DNA from 3 places in the Pseudoduganella sp. R-31 genome. Region 1 is predicted to be linked to each of the others. Evidence: predicted binding sites of a transcription regulator. Region 1 holds the regulator's gene; each other region holds the start of a gene.
The links. The regulator NrdR, encoded in region 1, represses ribonucleotide reductase genes. The targets are predictions, from matches to a motif close to CACNANATNTNGTG.
Positions count from the first base shown of each region.

Region 2: ACN9MY_RS27655 (ribonucleoside-diphosphate reductase subunit alpha) is a predicted target of NrdR. The motif match lies at 1,304-1,317, and genes of this name have one in related genera.
Region 3: ACN9MY_RS26050 (ribonucleoside triphosphate reductase) is a predicted target of NrdR. The motif match lies at 1,707-1,720, and genes of this name have one in related genera.

Region 1 covers NZ_CP183986.1:2,612,292-2,615,564, reverse strand. The annotation lists gene ACN9MY_RS11945 (PilW family protein) at 1-464, opposite strand, end outside; gene pilV (type IV pilus modification protein PilV) at 461-1,084, opposite strand; gene nrdR (transcriptional regulator NrdR) at 1,145-1,618, opposite strand; gene glyA (serine hydroxymethyltransferase) at 1,697-2,941, opposite strand; ZMP/ZTP riboswitch at 3,023-3,133, opposite strand.
Region 2 covers NZ_CP183986.1:6,073,471-6,076,743, forward strand. The annotation lists gene ACN9MY_RS27655 (ribonucleoside-diphosphate reductase subunit alpha) at 1-1,270, opposite strand, end outside; gene ACN9MY_RS27660 (sigma-54-dependent transcriptional regulator) at 1,608-3,128, opposite strand; gene ACN9MY_RS27665 (ATP-binding protein) at 3,125-3,273, opposite strand, start outside.
Region 3 covers NZ_CP183986.1:5,712,925-5,716,197, forward strand. The annotation lists gene ACN9MY_RS26050 (ribonucleoside triphosphate reductase) at 1-1,696, opposite strand, end outside; gene ACN9MY_RS26055 (low molecular weight protein tyrosine phosphatase family protein) at 1,834-2,157, shown strand; gene ACN9MY_RS26060 (hypothetical protein) at 2,171-2,407, shown strand; gene ACN9MY_RS26065 (CHASE domain-containing protein) at 2,425-3,273, opposite strand, start outside.

The sequences.
Region 1 (3,273 bases):
CCAGCTTGGGCAATGTAGAAAATGCTCCAGGCCCATTCGCCTGGGTCGGCCGGGAAACCGGCGCAATTGAGCATGGCGCCGCCGCCCTCCGCGCCGGCGATTGCTGCAGGTGCATAGCGAATGGCGAGTACGTCGCTGCCGTTGACAGCTGGCAGCGCTGGGCCGAGGCCGTCGGCGTTGGTTGCCACACTTGCGGCGTCGCGGCCTTCGATGGCCATGGGCGACGTTGGCGCGGCGGCGACCTCCGCGCCTGGCTCGCCGGGATAGCCCGCCTGCCGCAGGGATTGGCCGATGATTGCCAGTGCGAAGCGGCCACTATCGTCAATGCGGGTATTGGCGCCGTTATGCAGGAAGTCGCTATCGGACGCGTGCAGGAGGGAGGCGGCCGCCAACGCTACCAACAGGCTGAGCGCCATCGCGACGAGGACTTCGGCCATGGCCAGGCCATGCTGGCGTGCTGTCATTGCATGTCTCCTGCGGCTGGCGGATCAACCGGATCGTTTGGAGCCGGCTGGGCGGGCGCCGCTGGCGGTGGGCCGGGCAAGGGTGGCGGATCGGCCAGCGCGATGGGCAAAGCAACGCCTGGAACGGTGGCCAAACCGGCAGCAGCCCCATCTGGCCGCCGGAAGCGCCAGCCTATCTTGATGACGACGGGCGCATCGGCGCCACCGGAGCATGGCCATTGCAACTGGCCGCCCGGCGCCGTGTCGGCGTCGCGGCAGATGACGGCGCGGGCTTGCGGCAGCACAGCCGCAAGGTGACGGCGGAACTCTTCCAGCTCTTGCCGCGCCATGGCGCCGGAATCGCAGGGCGCGCCGGCACAGGAAGCCGGTGCGCCGGAAACGCCGCTGGCATCGCTGGCGTCGAATTCGAATCCCAGGTAAGCGGAGGACTGCGCGGCGTTCGCGCGGATGTGGTCAGCAAGCGTGGCGGCAGCCTGCAGGGCTTCGGTCTGCAGGCTCGACTCCTGTCGAGTGCGCATGGCGTGGGCCTGCATCGCCAGCGCGCCGACCAGGCCGACGGCGAGCAGCAGCACGGCAACCAACACTTCCACCATGGTGAACCCAGCAAATGGACGATGCATGGCACAGCCCTCCCCTGCTGATCAAATTAGTCAGCAGAGGACTCGCGGGTTTGAGAAATATCAAGCCTTGGGAGAGAGCTCTTGACCGTCACCAACTTCTTCGATCGCGTCCTGGAATTCGGCCAGGTCTTCGAAGTTCTTGTAGACGGATGCGAAGCGGATATACGCCACTTTGTCCAGGCGCTTGAGCTCGGCCATGACGAGTTCGCCGACGAAGACCGAATCGACTTCACGCTGGCCGCTGGTCAGCAGCTTTTCTTCGATCGAGGAAACCGCCTTGTCAACGGACTCGGCGGCAACAGGGCGCTTGCGCAAGGCCAGCATCAGGCTGGCGCGCAGCTTGTCGGCCGAATACTCGGTGCGGCTGCCGTTCTTCTTGACCACATAAGGCATGGTCAGTTCGATCCGCTCCCAGGTGGTGAAGCGCTTGTCGCAGTTCACGCAGCGCCGGCGCCGCTTGATGGCGTCCCCTTCCTCCGACACGCGGGTGTCGAGGACCTGGATATCATCGTGCTGGCAGAACGGGCATTTCATGGATTGAGCGTCTCTTATTATTGAATGAAAAAGCGCCGGACCTTACGATCCGGCGCCTCGATAGTACCAACCGCTTGCTTAGGCGTAAACAGGGAATTTGTCAGCCAGCACCTTCACAGCGGCTTTCACGCGCTCGATGGTTGCTGCATCGTGCGGGTTATCCAGCACGTCGGCGATCAGGTTGCCCACTTCTTCCGCTTCGGCTTCCTTGAAACCGCGGGTGGTGAAGGCTGGCGAACCCAGGCGGATGCCCGAAGTCACGAATGGCTTCTGCGGGTCGTTCGGGATGCCGTTCTTGTTGCAGGTCATGTGCGCCTGGCCCAGGATCGCTTCCGCTTCCTTGCCGGTCAGGTTCTTAGCGCGCAGGTCGACCAGGAACACGTGCGACTCGGTGCCGCCGGAAACGATGCGCAGGCCGCGCTTGATCAGGGTCTTGGCCAGCACGTCGGCGTTCTTCACCACTTGCTGCTGGTAGGCCTTGAATTCAGGGGACAGGGCTTCCTTGAAGGCCACTGCCTTGCCGGCGATCACGTGCATCAGCGGGCCGCCCTGGATGCCAGGGAAGATCGCGGAGTTGATGATCTTTTCGTGTTCGGCTTTCATCAGGATGATGCCGCCACGTGGGCCGCGCAGGGACTTGTGGGTGGTGGAGGTCACGAAGTCGGCGTGCGGAACCGGGTTCGGATACAGGCCAGCGGCGATCAGGCCGGCGTAGTGGGCCATGTCGACCATGAAGTAGGCGCCAACGGCCTTGGCGACTTTGGCGAAGCGCTCGAAGTCGATCTTCTTGGAGAAGGCGGACGCGCCGGCGATGATCAGCTTAGGCTTGTGTTCCTTGGCCAGGGCTTCCATTGCGTCGTAGTCGATGTCTTCTTCAGCGGTCAGGCCGTAGGAAACGACGTTGAACCATTTGCCGGACATGTTCAGCGCCATGCCGTGGGTCAGGTGGCCGCCTTCCGCCAGCGACATGCCCATGATGGTGTCGCCTGGTTTCAGGACAGCGAAGAACACGCCCTGGTTAGCCTGGGAACCGGAGTTAGGCTGCACGTTGGCTGCTTCGGCGCCGAACAGCTGCTTCACGCGGTCGATTGCCAGTTGCTCGACGACGTCCACGTACTCGCAGCCACCGTAGTAGCGCTTGCCAGGATAGCCTTCGGCGTATTTATTGGTGAGCTGCGAGCCCTGGGCTTCCATTACGGCTGGCGAGGTGTAGTTCTCAGAAGCGATCAGCTCGATGTGGTCGTGCTGGCGCTTGTTCTCGTTCTGGATAGCGGCAAACAGCTCCGCGTCAACGTTGGCGAGGGTGTGATCTTTTGCGAACATGAAATTACTCCAGTTTTTAAGGCAGATTGGATCGAATCGGGAGCCAAAAAGTGACAGGGCAGCCGAAACGCAGGTTTCCATCGTGGCTGCCCAGGCGAACGGCTGTTTGAGATCTCACGTTCCCCGGTGGTTGCCCACCTCTCACCAGCAGCGCAAGCGCCAGCTAGTTTTTCGCCAGTTACGTGAGACAGTAATGGAGCCAAGATTGTAGATTAAGTGGCCAGATCCGGCAATCGTTTGGCCGGATTCGGCGGATTTCGGGGGTTATTCGGCCTAAAACCGGTAAACCGGTGCCTGACCCGCAGGGTCAGGCACCCTCTGCTCTACGGCGT
Region 2 (3,273 bases), 3.3 Mb from region 1:
GCGACTTGCCGTTGGTGCCCTTGATGTGGGCGCCCAGTGCACGCACCGGGGTCCAGTCGTTGCCCAGGCCGCCGGCGAACTTGGCCAGCAGTGCGTTTTCCTTGATGGCGTCGTAGATGCCTTCCAGGTCGTCGGACACGGTGGTCAGGTAGCAGGAGGACAGCTGCGAACGCTGGGTGCCGGAGTTGAACAGGGTCGGGGTCGACGACATGAAGTCGAAGGTCGACAGCAGGTTGTAGAACTCGATGGCGCGCGCTTCGCGGTCGGTTTCGTTCAGGGCCAGGCCCATGGCGACGCGCATGTAGAAGGCCTGCGGCATTTCGATGCGCACATCGCGCACGTGCAGGAAGTAGCGGTCGTACAGGGTTTGCAGGCCGATGTAGCCGAACTGCAGGTCGCGGTCGGCCACCAGGGCCTTGGCCAGCTTGGCCAGGTCGAACTTGCCCAGTTCTTCGTTCAGCAGTTCAGCGGCGATGCCCTTGGCGATGTACTGCGGGAAGTATTCGATGTAGGCGGCAGCGGCGCCGGCTTGCGGAACTTCCTTGCCGAACACTTCCTTGCGGATGGTGTGCAGCAGGATGCGGGCGGTCACCTGGGAGTAGGCCGGGTCCTTTTCCATCAGCGCGCGGGCAGCCAGGATGGCGGACTTGTGCAGTTCTTCGACCGGCACGCCGTCGTACAGGTTCTTCACGGTTTCGGCCAGGATGGCGTCGGCATCGACGTGCTTTTCCAGGCCCTTGCAGGCGGCGCCGATCAGGTCGCGCACTTCCTGCATCACCAGCGGACGGGATACGCCGTTCTCGGTGACGTTGATCTGCGGCTCAGCGGTCGCGGTGGCGCCGGCTGCCTCTTTCTTCAGGCGGCGTTCTTCCATGTGCTTGGCGCGGTACAGCACGTAGGAGCGTGCCACGTCGTGTTCGCCGGAGCGCATCAGGGCCAGTTCAACCTGGTCTTGCACGTCTTCGATATGGAAGGTGCCGCCGGCTGGCTGGCGGCGCATCAGGGCGCTCACCACGTTCTTGGTCAATTCTTCCACCAGTTCGCGGATGCGGGCGGAAGCCGCACCCTGGCCGCCGTTTACTGCCAGGAAGGCCTTGGTCATTGCCACGGCGATCTTGGATGGCTCGAAAGCGACCACGGCGCCGTTGCGGCGGATGATGCGGTAGTCGGCCATTTGGCTAGCGGAAACAGCGACGCCGCCAGCGGTTTCGCCAGCGGAAACAGGCACTTGAGGCGCCTGAGTGGTGGAAATATCTTGAGTAGATTGCATTTATGCTCCGCGTATTCAGTATTTGTTAATGGCCACTATATCTAGTGGACCATCGAATTCTGTCCACTAATTGTAGTGACGTGATTCGGATCGTACAAGGTGAAATTTTTTCGTTTAGACCACGTTTTCTTATTGACTTTTGATATCCCCCATCGCTACAGGCGATCGGCGGTGAGCGAGCACTAACACAGCTTTTTGCGTGCTGATTTAATAAGCAATGTTGCGGCGCAGCACACGGTTGTGCGTTGGCGAAAACGCTACATCAATCAAGGGGATTTTCGCGGCGGACCGGGATTATAGACCAATCGGGCGGCGGGCGCCCCGCCGCCGCGAACTGCTAGCCTGGGTCCTGGATGTTCAGCTTCTGCATCTGGTAGCGAAGCTGGCGGTAGCTGATGCCCAGCAGCTGGGCGGCCTGGGTGCGGTTGTAGTTGGCCTGGGCCAGGACACGCGTGATGATGTCGCGCTCGACCGCTTCCAGGTAGGCCGGCAGGCTGCTTGCCTGGACATTGAACGCCGGCAGCTGCGGCATGGCCGGCGCGCCGCCTGCTGCGGCCGCCCCTGCAGGGGCTTCGGCCGGCAAGCTTGCCACCGGCGCTGGCGTGGCGGCCGGGCTGGCCGGCTGGGCGGCAGCCTGGCTGGGCTCCGGGCTGGCAGGAGCGGCTGGCGCGGCCACGGGCGCAGGGCTTGGCACTGGCGCCGGCAGCGAACCGCCTTTCAGCGCCAGGTCTTCCGCCGAGATCACGCCATCATTGGAAAATGCCAGCGCGCGTTCCAGGATATTCTCCAGCTCCCGCACATTGCCCGGGAAGGAGTAGCCTTTCAAGACGTCCAGCACGCCGGGCGCCAGCACCACCTTTTGCTCAAAGCTCCCCAGCCGCGCCAGGATGGCTTCGACCAGTTCGTCCAGGTCGTCAAGCCGCTCGCGCAAGGGCGCCAGGCGCAGTTCGATCACGTTCAGGCGATAGAACAAGTCCTGCCGGAACAGGCCGTCCTCCACCAGCTTTTCCAGATTCTTGTGGGTGGCTGAAATGATGCGCACGTCGACCGGCTCCTCGGCCGTGGCGCCGATCTTGCGCACGCGCCGTTCCTGGATCGCGCGCAGCAGCTTGACCTGCATGGCCAGCGGCAGGTCGGCCACCTCGTCCAGCATCAGGGTACCGCCGTTGGCAGCCTGGAAGAAGCCGTCGCGCTCGTCGGAAGCGCCGGTGAACGCGCCCTTGCGGTAGCCGAAGAACTCGGCCTCCATCAGGGCTTCCGGGATGGCGCCGCAGTTGACGGCGATGAACGGCTTGTCCGCGCGCGAGCTCTGGGCGTGGATTTCGCGCGCCGCCAGCTCCTTGCCGCTGCCCGACTCGCCACTGATGGCAATCGGCGCCATCGAGCGCGCCAGCCGGGCAATCTGGGCGCGCAGGGCCTGGATCGCAGCCGAACTGCCGCGCAGCCTGCCTTGCGCCTGTCCGCGCGCCCGGGCGGCAGCCGGGGCGCTGTCGCTCAGCTTCAACGCCGACTGCACCAGCACGCGCAACTGCTCCAGCTGCACCGGCTTGCTCACATAGTCAAAGGCGCCCGCCTTCAGCGCCACCACGGCATTTTCGGCACTGCCGAAGGCCGTCACGACTGCAATCGGGATATTCTTGCCGCTGGCCGCCACCTCGCGCACCAGGTCCAGCCCAAGGCCGTCGGGCAAGCGCATGTCGGTCAGCACCAGTTGGAAGTCTTTTTCGGCAAACAGCTGGCGTGCTTGCTGAAGTGTTTCGGTGCTGTCCACGTCCAGCCCCATCTTCAGCAGGGTAATTTCCAGTAGTTCGCGCAGGTCGGCTTCATCGTCGACGACCAGGACACGTGGAGAAGTCATGTGTTTTTCGCAAATGTAATCACAAAACGGCCGCTCGATTTGCGCGCACCGCCCTCTGTCACGCTGGCTTCGAAGCGGTGTTCGTAGTCCAGCATGGCTTCGTTATTCGAGCACAATTCACGCGCCAGATACAGCCCCAGGCCCG
Region 3 (3,273 bases), 3.1 Mb from region 1:
TGCGCGCAAGGATGTCCTCATCGCATTTCGGACAGAATTCGTGCTTGCCGCTCAAGTAGCCGTGTTTCGGACAGATCGAGAACGTCGGCGTCACCGTGATGTACGGCAGGCGGAAGTGCGTCAGTGCGCGCTGCACCAGGCGGCGGCAGGCATCGGCGCTGGATACCTGCTCGGTCATGTACAGGTGCAGCACGGTGCCGCCTGTGTATTTCCGTTGCAGCTCGTCCTGCCGCTCCAGCGCTTCGAACGGGTCATCGGTGAAGCCCACCGGGAGCTGCGAAGAGTTGGTGTAGTAAGGCATTTCCGGCGTGCCTGCCTGCAGGATCGACGGCATGCGGGCACGGTCCTCCTTGGCAAAGCGGTAGGTTGTGCCTTCGGCCGGCGTAGCCTCGAGGTTGTACATATGCCCTGTCTCTTCCTGGAACTCCAGCATGCGGGCGCGGATGTGATCGAGCAGGCGTATCGCCAGCGCGGCCCCGGCTTCGGTGGTGATGTCTTCCGTGTCGCCGCTGAAGTTGCGCAGCATTTCGTTCATGCCATTCACGCCAAGCGTGGAGAAATGGTTGCGCAGCGTGCCGAGGTAACGCTTGGTATAGGGGAACAGGCCGCCATCCATCAGGCGCTGGATCACCTGGCGCTTGATCTCCAGACTGGTCTTGCCCAGTTCAAGCAGTTCGTCCACGCGTGCAAACAGCGCCGCCTCGTCGCCTGCATACAGGTAGCCAAGGCGGGCGCAGTTCAACGTGACCACGCCCAGCGAGCCGGTTTGTTCGGCCGAGCCAAACAGGCCGTTGCCCCGCTTGAGCAGTTCGCGCAGGTCGAGTTGCAGGCGGCAGCACATGGAGCGGATCATGTTCGGCTTGAGTTCCGAGTTCACGAAGTTCTGGAAGTAAGGCAAGCCATAGCGGGCAGTCATTTCGAATAGCAGGTCGGCATTCGGGCTGTGCCAGTCGAAGTCCGGCGTGATGTTGTAGGTCGGGATCGGGAAGGTGAAGGCGCGGCCTTTGGCGTCGCCGCGCATCATCACTTCGATGTAGGCGCGGTTGATCATGTCCATCTCGGCCTGCAGGTCGCCGTAGGTAAACGGCATCTCTTCGCCGGCGATCACCGGCACCTGCTCCTGCAAGTCTTCCGGACAGGTCCAGTCGAAAGTGAGGTTGGTGAAAGGCGTTTGCGTGCCCCAGCGCGAGGGGACGTTCAGGTTGTAGACCAGTTCCTGCATGGTCTGCAGTACCTGTTCATAGCCCAGCCTATCCTTGCGGACGTAGGGCGCCATATAGGTGTCGAAGGAGCTGAAAGCCTGTGCACCGGCCCATTCGTTCTGCAAGGTGCCAAGGAAGTTCACGATCTGGCCGGCGGCGCTGGAGAGGTGCTTCGGCGGCGCCGATTCCACCTTTCCCGGCACACCGTTCAGGCCTTCGTTCAGCAGCGTGCGCAATGACCAGCCGGCGCAATACCCGGCCAGCATGTCGAGGTCATGGATGTGGATATCGGCATTGCGATGCGCTTCGCCGACCGTGCGCGGGTAGACGTGGTCGAGCCAGTAGTTGGCGACCATCTTGCCGGAAATGTTGAGGATCATGCCGCCCAGCGAATAGCCCTGGTTGGCATTGGCGTTCACCCGCCAGTCGAGCTGCTGGAGGTATTCATTGATCGAGGACTCCACGTCCACGGTAGTCTTGCGGGCAGGGTTCATTATTCTCTTTAACTACATGTTGTGCTGAGATGGATATTACACACTAAATGTAGTGAACAACGACTTGACGGCACAGACTTTTGATTTCCTTGATCTGGTTTAAATTTGATAAGATTCGTGCAAATTTCGCCTATACCATGAAACGAGCACTCTTCATCTGCACGCAAAATCGCTTGCGCAGCCCGACAGCGGAGCATGTATTCGCGAGCTGGCCCGATGTGGAGACCGATTCCGCAGGCCTGGGCAATGACGCCGACGTCCCCCTGTCGAGCGAGCAGATCGCGTGGGCCAACATCATCTTCGTGATGGAGAAGACTCACCGCAACCGCCTCTCCCGCGATTTCAGGGCGCACCTGAACGGGAAGCGCGTGATTTGCCTCGACATTCCTGACGACTACGAATACATGCAGGCCGAACTGGTTCGGCTCCTCGAAGCCAAAGCCGGCAAGTTCCTGCGCTGATCCTGGAATGACGATGCCTACCAAAAGCGTTGATGACTACGAGATTGAGTACACCGGCGAACTGCTTGAAGGCACGGAGCAATGGGGCGCCTACGTCTCCATCTTCGCCCCTTCCGCGAACCCGATGCATATGACCCATATCTATCCGAAGCGACGCGTGTCGGCAGACCAGACCTTTCTGGACCAGCATGCCGCCGAAGGCGAAGCGGAGCGTGCTGCATTGAAAATCCTGGAAGGCTTGCGCACCTGACTTCTGGCTTTGCCCGACTACTGCGCGTGAAGCAGGTCGGTTTCCGCCAGTTCCTCCTTCGCGGGAACCTGGCGCGGCAAGGTCATGATCACGGTAGTGCCTTTTCCAGGCTCGGATTCAACGTGGATGGTCCCGCGCAAGACACCGGTAACGAGGTTGTAGACGATGTTCATGCCGAGCCCTGACCCGCCCTGCCCCATCTTGGTGGTGAAGAAGGGATCGTACACCTGGCGCAGCGTGCGCGCACTCATGCCATTGCCGTCATCGGCAAAGCGCAGTTCGACATTATCCTCGTCCATCTCGACGGCACTGATGGTGATATGCCCGGACTCCCGTCCCTCGAAGGCATGCATGATGGCGTTCTGGATCAGGTTGCTCAGCACCTGGCCCACGCTGCCGGGGTAGGACATGAAGTTGAGCGTCTCCGGCATCCACACCTTCACTTCGCAGTTGGCACGGCGCAGCTGGGCGGAATAAGTCGCCAGCGTGTCGTGCACCACGCCATGCAGGTTGAACGAACGCCGTTTGTCGGAGGTCTGGTCGACCGCCACCTGCTTGAAGGAGTGGATCAGGTCAGCCGCCCGCGTCAGGGAGTTGGTGATGATCGAGCACGCCATGCGCGCATCCTTCAGATGCGTATCGAGGGCCGAGCGCTTGATGCCGCCCTCGGAGAGCTGGCGCTCGAACTCCTTGCACATGTCACTCAATGCCGTCGCGGTCAGCAGGCTGTTGCCGATCGGCGTATTCAGTTCGTGCGCAATGCCTGCTACCAGCGCGCCCAGCGATGCCATCTTCTCGGACGTGATCAGGTTGGCCTGCGCCTGCTTCAAGGTCAGCAGCACGGCCGACAGATCCTTGTGCGCCAT